One region of the Nocardia lasii genome, then DNA from elsewhere that is predicted to be linked to it. Evidence: predicted binding sites of a transcription regulator. Region 1 holds the regulator's gene; the other holds the start of a gene.
What was found. Region 1 encodes HspR, which represses chaperone genes until heat shock. Its sites were predicted from a motif close to ANNTGAGTNNNNNNNACTCANNT; they were not measured.
Positions count from the first base shown of each region.

Region 2: lon (endopeptidase La) is a predicted target of HspR. The motif match lies at 1,606-1,628, and genes of this name have one in related genera.

Region 1 covers NZ_JBHSQN010000004.1:44,069-50,249, forward strand. The annotation lists gene ACFP3H_RS09710 (globin domain-containing protein) at 1-99, opposite strand, end outside; gene ACFP3H_RS09715 (heat shock protein transcriptional repressor HspR) at 704-1,051, opposite strand; gene dnaJ (molecular chaperone DnaJ) at 1,105-2,307, opposite strand; gene grpE (nucleotide exchange factor GrpE) at 2,326-2,880, opposite strand; gene dnaK (molecular chaperone DnaK) at 2,877-4,742, opposite strand; gene ACFP3H_RS09735 (dynamin family protein) at 5,034-6,181, opposite strand, start outside.
Region 2 covers NZ_JBHSQN010000005.1:110,236-116,416, forward strand. The annotation lists gene lon (endopeptidase La) at 1-1,591, opposite strand, end outside; gene pgfA (cell envelope lipid trafficking protein PgfA) at 1,742-2,815, opposite strand; gene ACFP3H_RS10985 (DUF2613 domain-containing protein) at 2,812-2,982, opposite strand; gene ACFP3H_RS10990 (Rv1157c family protein) at 3,014-3,784, opposite strand; gene ACFP3H_RS10995 (TetR/AcrR family transcriptional regulator) at 3,865-4,482, shown strand; gene ACFP3H_RS11000 (serine/threonine-protein kinase) at 4,690-6,181, opposite strand, start outside.

The DNA.
Region 1 (6,181 bases):
GATCGAATAGAACGACCTCGACAGCTTCTCGGTTCCACCGTCTTCCGCAGCAACCGCCTTGAACGTAGTACGGATCAAAGCGACAGTCCGCGAATCCATATGTGTCACAACCTCGTTTCGCCATCGAACGCTAGCCGCGCCGGCGAGTGACGGGCTGGGAAAACACTCGTCAGCAGCCGATGCGAGAAGTCTAGGCGAGGTTTGCCAGCTTCGGAATCGTACTCTTAAACATCACGCGTGTAATTCTCGAAAAACAAGGTGCGACTCATGATTGCCTCACCAAAACATACCTACAGATCGTTAATTGACGGTGAACAGTGCCTCACGTACCTCGAAAGTTCCTGGCATAACACCCATTTCGGTGCTATCGCAGCTGGTAGAGCGACTCCTCCGCTACGGCGCACCGCCGCCACAATCCGACGCGCCGTGCCGTGACACGCGGGGCAGCAATCTCGGAGTGGCTGACCGACAGCGCCGAATTACGCGCCGTCCAGGGCGAATTCAGCGTCCACCCAGCAAACTTTTCGAGCTCGTCAGCGATATTTCGCCACCTCAACGCCCTGCGCGGCAACATCGAGCCGGCAACATCGCGAATAAGTGAGTTGCTGGAGAGTCACCAGCGAGTCGCCCGAGATTGCCCGGAACGACAACGGCCCCCGGCTCCCACCCACCGAAATGGTCGAGAACCGGAGGCCCGCTGGTGTCAACGACGGTTACGCGGCTGCCACACCACCAGCGCGGTACTGCGCTGCGGCGGCGACAGATCCGGCCGATAGCCGGCCCGCAACCGCTCCAACTCCGCGCTCATCTCCTCGACGCGCTGCTGCAACGCCTCCACCTGATTGGTGAGTTCGATGATGCGCTTGATCCCGGCGAGATTGACGCCCTCGTCCTGCGACAGCCGCTGCACCTCGCGCAGCACCTCGACATCGCGAGCCGAGTAACGCCGACCGCCACCCGAAGTCCGTTGCGGGGTGACCAGACCCAGCCGGTCATAGGTACGCAACGTCTGCGCGTGCATACCGGCCAGCTGGGCCGCCACCGAGATCATGAAATACTCGGCACGCGCGGCCGCACCCGAAACGGACTTCGGATCATCGGACACTACGCACCGGCCCAGCCGGCCCGCGGCTCGAAACCGCTGGCCTTCTCCGCCTCCTGATACCGCTTGAGCGCATCGGTGGCATCGGAATCGAGCGACTGCGGCACCGCGACCTTCACCGTGACCAACAGATCACCGGCACCACCGGCGGCACCACGCTTGGGCACCCCGCGACCACGCACCCGCAGGATGCGACCGTCGGCGGTCCCCGCGGGCACCTTCACCCCGACCCGACCGTCCAGCGTCGGCACCGACACGGTGGTCCCGAGCACCAGTTCGCTGTAGCTCACCGGCAGCACCAGGGTGAGGTCGTCGCCCTGACGGCCGAACACCTTGTCCTGACTGACATGCACGGTCACATACAGATCGCCCGACGGCGCGCCACGAAGGCCCGCCTCGCCCTGACCGGCCAGCCGGATCTTCTGACCGTCACTGACACCGGGCGGAATCCGCACGGTGATGGTGCGGGTGCGGTTCTGGATACCGGTCCCCGAGCAATCCGAACACGGATCGTCGATGATCGAACCCGTACCGCGGCAGTCGTCGCAAGGCTCACTGAACCCGAACGCGCCCTGATTACGGCTGACCACGCCCGCACCGTTGCAGTGCGGACACACGCGCGGACTGGTGCCCGGCTTGGCACCGCTGCCGTGGCAGGTCGTACACGGCGACGGGCTGGTCATCCGCAGCGGAACAGTGACGCCCTGGGCGGCCTCCCGGAAACCCAGCGTCGTCTCGGTCTCCACATCGGCGCCGCGCCGCGGCCGGGTCGCCGCCCGGCCGCCGCCACCCCGGTTGAACAGCCCACCCAGCAGATCGCCGAGCCCGCCGTCCCCGGCAGCGCCCGCGCCACCGGCCTGACCGAAGATGTCACCGATATTGAAGTCCTGCGAGAAACCACCACCGGCACCGGCACCGGGGGTGAACCCGCCACCGCCGCCGTAGCCGCGCCCACGCCCGCCGCCACCGGCGAACATGCGACGCGTCTCGTCGTACTCCTTGCGCTTGGCCGGGTCCGACAGCACGGCGTTGGCCTCACTGACGGCCTTGAACCGCTCCTCGGCCTTGGTGTCACCCGGGTTGGAATCCGGATGCAGGTCACGCGCCAGCTTGCGGTAGGCCTTCTTGATCTCGTCCTGCGAGGCGCCGGAGGAGACACCCAGCTCCTTGTAGAAGTCCTTTTCGATCCACTCCCGTTGGCTCACCGGGCATCTCCTCCTTTCCTACTGCTCGTTCGCGTCGGCATCTGCGTCCGATGCCCCCGCGGTCTCGGCGTCGGTCACCCCGACCAGCGCGTGCCGAAGCACGCGGTCGCCGAACCGATAACCCTTGCGCATGACCAGCCCGATCACCGGATCGGCGCCCGAACCCTCATGCTGCACGGCCTCGTGCAACGTGGGGTCGAACGGGTCACCGACGGCGCCGAACTCGACCAGACCCTGCTTGGTGAGCGCGGTCTCGAGCTTGTCGGCGACCGACTTCAGCGGACCGGTCTCCAGGTCGCCGTGCGCCCGCGCCCGGTCCAGATCATCGAGGACCGCGAGCAATTCGGTGACCACCGACGCCTTGGCGGCATCGATATTGGCCTGCCGGTCGCGCTCGACGCGGCGGCGGTAGTTCGCGTATTCCGCGGTCAACCGCTGCAGGTCGGCGGTGCGCTCGGCCAGCTCATCGCTTTCCGGCGCGACATCGACGGGGGCGGAGTCCGCCGCAGCGGCCTCCGTGTCCTCGACGATGTCGGCGATCAACTCCTGCTCGGAGGAGTTCGCCTCGGTCACTTCTTGTCCGTGTCGACCGGCTCGTCCACGACCTCGGCGTCGACGACCTGATCGTCATCGGCCTGGCTCGGACCCGCGCCGTTGCCCGACTGCGCGTCGGCGGCGGCGGTGGCCTCGTAGATCGCCTGGCCGAGAGCCTGCGACTCGGTGGCCAGCTTCTCCACGGCCGACTTCACCGCGGAGATATCGGTGCCGTCCAGCGCGGCCTTCGCCTCGGCGACCGCGGACTCCACCTTCGCCAGCTGATCGGCCGACACCTGCGCGCCGCCCTCGCTCAGCTTCTGCTCGTTGATGAACTTCTCGGTCTGGTGCACCAGCGACTCGGCCTGGTTGCGGGTCTCGGCCTCCTCACGGCGCGCCTTGTCGTCGGCGGCGTGCGCCTCGGCGTCGGCGACCATGCGGTCGATCTCCTCCTTGGACAGACCGGAGCCGTCCTGGATCTTGATCTTGTTCTCCTTGCCGGTGCCCTTGTCCTTCGCGGTGACGTGCACGATGCCGTTCGCGTCGATGTCGAAGGTGACCTCGATCTGCGGCACGCCGCGCGGGGCCGGGGGCAGGCCGGTGAGCTCGAAGGAGCCCAGCAGCTTGTTGTGCGAGGCGATCTCGCGCTCACCCTGGAACACCTGGATCTGCACCGACGGCTGGTTGTCGTCGGCGGTGGTGAAGGTTTCCGAGCGCTTGGTCGGGATGGTGGTGTTGCGCTCGATGAGCTTGGTCATCACGCCACCCTTGGTCTCGATACCGAGGCTCAGCGGGGTGACGTCGAGGAGCAGCACGTCCTTGACCTCGCCCTTGAGGACACCGGCCTGCAGCGCGGCGCCGACGGCGACGACCTCGTCCGGGTTCACGCCCTTGTTGGGCTCACGGCCGCCGGTCAGTTCCTTGACCAGGTCCGAGACAGCGGGCATACGGGTGGAACCACCGACGAGCACGACGTGGTCGATATCGGCCACGTTCAGGCCCGAATCCTTGATCACGGACTGGAACGGCGCGCGGGTGCGATCCAGCAGATCGGAGGTGATCTTCTGGAACTCCGAGCGGGTCAGCTGTTCGTCGAGGAACAGCGGGTTCTTGTCCGCGTCGACGGTGATGTAGGGCAGGTTGATCGAGGTGCTCTGGCTCGAGGACAGCTCGATCTTCGCCTTCTCGGCGGCCTCGCGCAGACGCTGCATGGCCATCTTGTCCTTGGTCAGGTCGATGCCCGAGGACGCCTTGAACTTGTCGACCAGCCAGGTGACGATGCGCTCGTCCCAGTCGTCGCCACCGAGGTGGTTGTCGCCGGAAGTGGCGCGGACCTCGACGACGCCCTCGCCGATTTCCAGCAGCGAGACGTCGAAGGTGCCGCCACCGAGGTCGAAGACCAGGATGGTCTGCTCTTTGTCGCCCTTGTCCAGGCCGTACGCCAGCGCGGCCGCGGTGGGCTCGTTGACGATGCGCAGCACGTTCAGACCGGCGATCTGGCCGGCTTCCTTGGTGGCCTGACGCTGCGCGTCTTCGAAGTAGGCCGGGACGGTGATCACGGCGTCGGTGATCTCCTCGCCCAGGTAGGCCTCGGCGTCGCGCTTGAGCTTCATCAGCGTGCGCGCGGAGATCTCCTGCGGGGTGTACTTCTTGTCGTCGATCTCGACGTTCCAGTCGGTGCCGATGTGGCGCTTGACCGAGCGGATGGTGCGGTCGACGTTGGTGACCGCCTGGTTCTTCGCGGGCTGACCGACGAGAACCTCGCCGTTCTTCGCGAAAGCGACGACCGAGGGGGTGGTGCGCGAGCCTTCGGAGTTCGCGACAACGACCGGCTCGCCGCCTTCGAGTACGGCGACGACGGAGTTCGTGGTCCCGAGGTCGATTCCGACCGCACGAGCCATAGTGGTTTCCTCCTGTTTGACGTTCGAGTTACAGCAACGCTGAGCGTGGTGGGCTCAATCTTGCCCTCGAGATCCACCGCGAGTCAACCCGAAGTTGAGTCAGGGTCGCTCAATGTTGTTGATCGGCACAACCAGCAGCTACGGACATACATTCCCCCGCCATTCTTGCCACGGGCGCGCTCAACGTCAGCCCCTGATGCGTGATCGTGACGGTCCGGAGATCTCGACTGGTTTGACCTGCGTCGATGCCGGAGGGAGCTGTGACACAGGGTCGCGGCTGTGTTAGGGAGATCACACCGGGGCGGCGACGAGGCCAGACTGATGACGCAGGGCGGCCAGGGTCGAGAGTTGGTGCTCCACGACAGCGGAACGCTGATCCCGGTGGGCGGCATGGGTGCTCGCGGCGTGCTGCGCGGCGGTCAGGGACTCGTCGATCGAACGCAGCGCGCGCTCGGCGACACCGGCGTAATGGTCGCGCAGAGCGCGGTGGATGTGGTGCATGCGGTCCTTGGCGTCCTTGCCCGCCTGGAAGGCGATGTCGTCGAGGAAGCGACGCACAGCCGCCTTCGCCTCGCCACGGCGGCGGGTCAGGCGGGCCTGCTTGTCATCGCGATAGGCCTTGCCGCCGACCAGGATTCCGGCGCCGATCGACAACGGATTCAGCATGGCCAAACCCGCGAACGTCGTCGCCAGACCGACCATCAGGACACCGCCGTAGGAACCGCGCATACCGACCAGGACCTTGGAGATCGCGCTGATATCGGGCTCTAGCTCGGCCAGAGTGCCCGCGTACTCGACGGATTCGAGGGTGAGATCGGGCAGATCAGTGGCACCGAGTTCGCGGAAATGCTCGGCCACCCGTTCAGCGAGAGCCTCGGCGCCGGTGTGCGCCCACAGGAAATTGTCGCCGAGGGCGGTGTCGACGGTGCCGGTGAGCCATTCGGCGATGGCCTGCCAATGGCGGCCCGGATCGTGGTCGTCGATCCATTCCTCGCCGGTGCGGCTGATGGAGCGCAGGCGTTCGCGCAGGTCGTGGTCGACATCGCCCGCGAGATCGGTGATGCCGTCGGCGAGAGTCTGCTGCCAGGCCGCCGTGCGGCGATGCAGTTGCTGGGCGGCCGATTTCGCGGACTCGAGTTCGGCGATGGTGGCGGCGGCATGGCGCGGGTCGCGCAGGGCCTTCAGTTCGCTGCCCAGGGCGAGGGTGAGATGTTCTGTCGCCGACGCAATTTCGCGCGAGACCGATTCGCGCGCCGCCGCGATGCCGCGGGCGACGACCTCGCGCAGGAACTGATAGACCTCGCCGTAGCCGGATTCGGCGCCGAGTTGCGGGTCCTGGAGACGCAGGGCATGGGCTCTGAGCAGGGCCGAGACCGGCAGCAGCGGCAGGTCGAGGTGGGCCGCGCGCAGGTGATCGCGGTCGGCGTCGAAGACCTGAC
Region 2 (6,181 bases), on a different contig from region 1:
GCGTGTAGTTGGCCGCGATCTCACGCAACGCCGCCTCGGTGATCGAAACCTCGTCCGCCGTCAGCGCATTGCGTTCCAGCTGACGCGGCACCAGGAAGTCCCGCGCGATGGCCACCTTGTCGGCCTCGGTGTAGCCGTCGACGGTGATGAGCTCCATGCGGTCCAGCAGGGGGCCGGGGATGGTGTCCATGACGTTGGCGGTGGCGATGAACAAGACGTTGGACAGGTCGAGGTCCAGGTCGAGGTAGTGGTCGCGGAAGGTGTGGTTCTGGGCGGGGTCGAGGACCTCGAGCAGGGCCGCGGCGGGGTCGCCACGGAAGTCGGAGCCGACCTTGTCGATCTCGTCCAGCAGGACAACGGGATTCATCGAACCCGCCTCCTTCACCGCGCGCACGATCCGACCGGGCAGCGCGCCCACGTAGGTGCGGCGGTGGCCACGGATCTCGGCCTCGTCGCGCACCCCACCGAGGGCGACGCGAACGAACTTGCGGCCCAACGCTTTCGCGACGGATTCGCCCAGCGAGGTCTTGCCGACACCGGGCGGACCGACCAGCACGAGCACCGCGCCCGAACCGCGCCCACCGACCACTTCGAGTCCACGGGCGGCCCGACGCGAACGCACGGCCAGGTACTCGACCATCCGGTCCTTGACCTCCTCGAGGCCGTGGTGATCGGCGTCGAGTACGGCACGCGCGGCCGAAACATCGCTGCTGTCCTCGGTTTTCACCGACCACGGCAGGTCGAGGACCGTGTCGAGCCAGGTGCGGATCCAACCGGACTCGGGGCTCTGATCGCTGGCCCGCTCCAACCGGCCCACCTCGCGCAACGCCTCGGCGCGCACGTTCTCGGGCAGGTCGGCGTTCTCCACGCGGGTGCGGTAGTCGTCGGCGCCGTCGGGTTCGTCCTCGCCGAGTTCCTTGCGGATGGCGTTGAGCTGCTGGCGCAGCAGGAACTCGCGCTGGGACTTCTCCATCCCGTCGCGCACGTCCTCGGAGATCTTGTCGGTGACCTCCACCTCGGCGATATGGTCGGTGATCCACTCGATCTGACGGATCAGGCGCGCGGCGAGGTCGGGGGTCTCGAGCAGTTCGCGCTTCTGCTCGTTGGACAGGTAGGGCGCGTAGCCCGCGGTGTCGGAGACGGCCTCGGGATTGTCGAGCTGGTTGACGATGTCGATGATCTGCCAGGCCTCGCGGCGTTGCAGCACGGCCACGACCAGCTTCTTGTACTCGTCGGCGAGCTCGCGCACGCGCTCGTCGGGCTCGACGGCCTCGACGGGTTCGGCCTCCACCCACAGCGCGGCGCCGGGCCCGGTCACCCCGTGCCCGATCCGCGCGCGACGCTCGGCCTTCAATACCGCCGCGGGCGCGCCGCCGCGCATCCGACCGACCTGTTCGATGGTCGCCACCACACCGTAGGACGCGTAGCCCTCGTCCAGGCGCGGCGCGACCAGCACGGCCCCGGTCTTGCCCGCCTGGGCGGCGTCGATGGCGGCCTGCGCGGACTCGTCCAGTTCGATGGGCACGACCATGCCCGGCAGCACGATCGGCTCGGTCAGGAACAGCACCGGCAGGTTCTGAGCTGTAGTCATATCGACCCTTCCAAAGTTGAGCTTTGCTGACTCAACATGGACTACCGGGCCTTTGTTCCCGCAGGTGAGGGCGTTCACTCACGGCGAACGAAAACACCTCGGCCTCCGCCGACACGGTGTCGGGGAGGCCGAGGTGGGTGCTACCGGGTGCTACGGGTTGCGTTTGATCCGCTCGGTGGGCGGGTCGAACGCGCGGCCGCGACCGGCCGACGAACCCCCGCTGAGCAAGCCGAGGACGATGCCCGCGATCAGGGCGATCGCGCCGGCGATGCCGAGCACCACCGGCAGGGTGCTGCCGTAGAGCGAGAGCTTGTCCAGGCTCTTCTGGGTCACACCCATCTGCGCGTCGATGGTCTCCTCGTCGAAGACGATGTGCGACTTCAGCGCGGTGACATCGACCTGGTCGGCGCTGCGGCCGTAGTACAGGTGGATCTTCTCGCCGCCCTTGAGGACCGCGCCCGTCTTCGGCTCCACCCACAGGTCGCGGGTGTTGGTGTAGAAGCGGGTCATGGTGACCGGCTCGTCGCCCTCGAGGCCCCACTTGGCGGCGGGCAGGCTGAGCTTGTTGGTCGGCGCCTGCACGACGTCCCACATGTTCGTGACCGGGATGGACTGGCGGAAGTGGTACACGGTCACGCCGTTGATCTGCGTTTCCTCGAGGAAATCGATGTCGTAGGTGGCGCGGGCGTTGAGGTCGAAGTACGGGTAGGACTTCTTCTCGGTGCCGATCGGGAAGCGGTACTGCAGGCCGCGACGCTGCGACTCCTCGGCCACCGAGGCGCCCGACTTGTCGACGGTGACCGCGATCGAACCGTTGGGCGCGGCGTCGATCGGCTGACCGGTGACGCGATCGATGGTGACGCGGTCGATCGAGGCGGTCAGGATGCCGCTGTCGCCGTCCCGGTCGTCGCGACGCAGGGTCTGACCGGCCTGGACGGTCATCTCGTCGGCGCCCGAGGGCTCCTCCACGGTCAGGAACCGCTGGGAGACGACCGGCACGTTGGTGTCGACCTTGGCCGACCCCTCCGGCGAGGTGAGCGAACGCGAGTCGAGCACCAGGCTCTCCTCACCGGGCACGCTCTTGGCCACGGTGGTGATGCGCAGATCGAGCGGGGTCTTGGCGACCCGGTCGACGGTGTAGCTGGGGATCATGACGGCGGCCGCGAGCAGCAGCGCGCCGAGACCGACGAGTAGGCAGGCGATCAGCCTGCGCACGTTGCTCATCGCGAGCCGTACTGCACGTTGCCGAGCACCGACGAGCCCGGGTCACCGGATTCCTCGGGCGACGGGATCGAATTCTGTTGCGCGGCCGCGGTGATGCCGATGACGGCGATCACCCCGAGCACCGCGCCGGCCAGCCCACTGACCAGGCCGGGGACGACAAACTTCATAGATCGAACTCCAATTGCGTGGTGCGAGAACTCAGCCGACGGAGAAGAAGCCGACGGTCGGGGCGAACGAGCAGGTGCGGTCACCGTCGGCGGTGGTCGTGGTGAGCGAGCCGCTGATCACCGCGGCGACCCGACCCGCGCCGGTGTCGGCGATGGCGGTGAGGGTGGCCGGGCCGTCGGCGTTGATGCCGGACTCGGTGGTGAGCGGCTGGGTGCCGGTGCGGCGGTTGTCGAGGTTGACCCACTGCACCGTCATCGGCGGATTCTGCACCACGGTGGCGGTTTTCGTGCCGAGCGCGGTGAAGACGAAGCCGGTCTGGTCGGCGGCCGGTCCCGGCGGGGGCAGTTCGGCGGGGCCGGGCACGGCCAGCGCGGTGCCGACCGAGTCCGAGGTCGGGCCGATGCAGCCCTTGCCGATGGTCGGGTAGAGGAACTGCGCGATGCGCGGACCGTCCGACGGGGGCAGTTCGGGGCCGCCGCCGCCACTGCCGTCGAGGAAGGTGATGACCCGCTCGAGGGTGGACTTGACCTGCGCCGGAATGCCGGGGGTGGCCAGCAGGACCCGCGCCTGAGCCAGGATCGCGGCCTGTCCGCCGTCGGCGATGAGGCCGGGGGCGGAGATGGCGCCTACGATCGTCGGTGCCAGCGCGGCGAGGGTCTCGGAGGGGACGTTCTCCGCGATGGCGGGAACGCCGGGCTGCGAGGCGGGTGCCGCCAAGGCGGGTGCGGGCGCCACGAGGGCCGCACTCGCCGCTAGGACGAGTGCGGACAGGGCGGTCCGCGATGCTCGGGTGCTCAGCACTGGTCGGTCCTTCGTTCGAGGGATGGAGCAAGCGACCCGGAATTATCAGTGTTATCCCGGGTTTCAGATACTTTGGAGAGGTGACTACAGCGGACAGGCGGTATGGGGGTCGTACGGTCGTCGCGCGCAAAGCCGAACGACGACTGCGATTCCTGGAAGCAGCGACGCGAATCTTCGCCGAACGCGGGTACGCCACGTGCTCGCTCGCCGAGGTGTGCGCGGCGGCCGGACTGTCCAAGCGGCAGTTCTACGAGGAGTTCGAGACCCGCGAGGACGTGCTGGTCGCGGCCTACGACCGCATCCAGGACGACGCCGCCGCGGCCGTGGCCACCGCGCTGATCGCCCTTGGCACCACCGAGCCCGAACTCGCGCTGCGCGCCGGCTTCGGCGCCTACCTGGAATCGCTGGGTTCCGACCCGTACCGCGCGCAGGTGGCGCTGATCGAGGTGGTCGGGGTCAGCGATCGGATGGAGAACCATCGCCGCGACCGCCGCCACGCCTGGTCGGTGCTGATCGCCGGGGCGCTGGCCAGGGTGGGCGTGCGGTTGCGCGGCGACGCCGAACTCACCACCGCGCTGATCACCGGGGCGGTCACGGGCGTGGCGCACGAGTGGCTGCTGCGCGAGTCGCGCCCGCCCGTGGACGAACTGGTCGATCTGCTGGCCGGGGCGGCCCTGGCGCTGGTCACGTTCGACTGAGATTCGGGCAGCCGTCGGGCGGGTAGCGACCCGCCCCGCGTACTGCCTGCTCAACCGATTCCCTTTCCGGACATTGTGAGACCGATCGGCTTCACAGTGTGGGCGAGAGTTTGACATATTAGTGACCCAGATCGCAACGGGTCGGTTTCTGAGACAGCCGCCACCTGGGGGAACGGGCTCGGCGCTGCCGAAAGAGCGGGTCATCGGTCAGCTCTTCCGCAACGTGCCCGCGATGGCGCCACCGAGCAGACCGGGGGTTTCGTAGGCCAGGGTGCCGTCGGCGCGCAGGGTCGCGGTGGAGGTGTGGCCGTCGTCGGCGCAGCCCGCGCCGCTGGTCAGCCGGGCGGTGAAGGTGAGGGTGGTGGGGGTCGCGGCGGTGAGGGTTTCCGCGCGTTCGCAGCGGGAGCCGGCGAAGGTGCCGATATTGACCGAGGTGGCGAGCTCCTGGCCGACGGTGCCGTCGGTGATGGTCAGTTCGATGGTGAACTGGACGAGGCCGTCGGCGGCTCGGCCCGTCCAGGAGCCGACGAATTCGGCGGGGACGGTGGACTGGGCGGCCTCGGCGACGCTACTGGGCACGGCGGTGCCGGGAACCGGGGTGGCCGGTGCGCCGGCGGCCGCGACCGTGGTGGCGGGGCCGGAACCGGGTTCGGCGAGGCGCGTGCCGATCAGGTAGGCGCCGGTGGCCACCGCTATCGCGACGATCGCGGAGGCGGCGATCAGCAGGGTGCGGGTGCGGCGGGGCGAGGTGGTGCGGGGATTCGCGGGCGGGTTGTGGGGTGTCACAAAACCGGGAGAGGTGAATTCGCCGCGCGGTGGGTAGGTGTGGGTCGCGGCCGACCTGTTGTCTCGGGGGTCGCCGGGGTTGAACGGCGAAGCGCCGGTGACGGGTTGGCCGGACGTGAAGGAAGGGCCGGTCGGCGGGGTCGCGGCAGGGTGGTTCGGGCGCGAGGTCGCGGTGGACCAGGTCGGGGCCGAGGTGGCGGTGGGGTGCGAGCGCGGGTCGAACGGGGGGTCGGCGGGGCCGGAATCCAGGTCGAGCAGGGAGATCGCGGTGGTGCTGATGAGCTGGACCACTTGTGGCGGCAGCCAACCCGTGCGCTCGGGAGCGCCGAGACGGGCCAGCTCCGCGAGGACCTCGTGCGTGGTGGGTCTGGCGGCGGGATCCTTGGCCAGGCAGGCCGAGACCAAGGGGACGAGAGCGGCCGGGACGGCCTCGAGGCGGGGTTCCTCGTGCACGATGCGCCACAGCATCTGCATGATCTCGGCCGTGCCGAACGGGCCGTGACCCGCCGCCGCGAAGGTGAGGACGCCGCCGAGGGCGAAGACATCGCCCGCCGGACCCAGGTTTTCGCCACTGACCTGTTCCGGACACATGAAACCCGGTGAGCCGAGGAACTTTCCGGTGGTGGTGAGCGCGGAGTCCTCGAGCACCCGGGCGATACCGAAATCGATCACCTTTGGGCCGTCGATCGCCAGCATCACGTTGGAGGGCTTGAGATCTCGATGGATGATGCCCGCCGCGTGCACCGCGACGAGCGCCTCGGCCAGGCCGTGCGCGAGGGCGAGCAGAGCCGGTTCCGGGAAGGCGCCGAACTGGGACACCGCGTCGGTCAACGAGATCCCCGCGACGTAACCGGTTGCCAGCCACGGTGATTCGGCGTCTACATCGGCATCGAGAACCGGGGCGGTGAAAGCG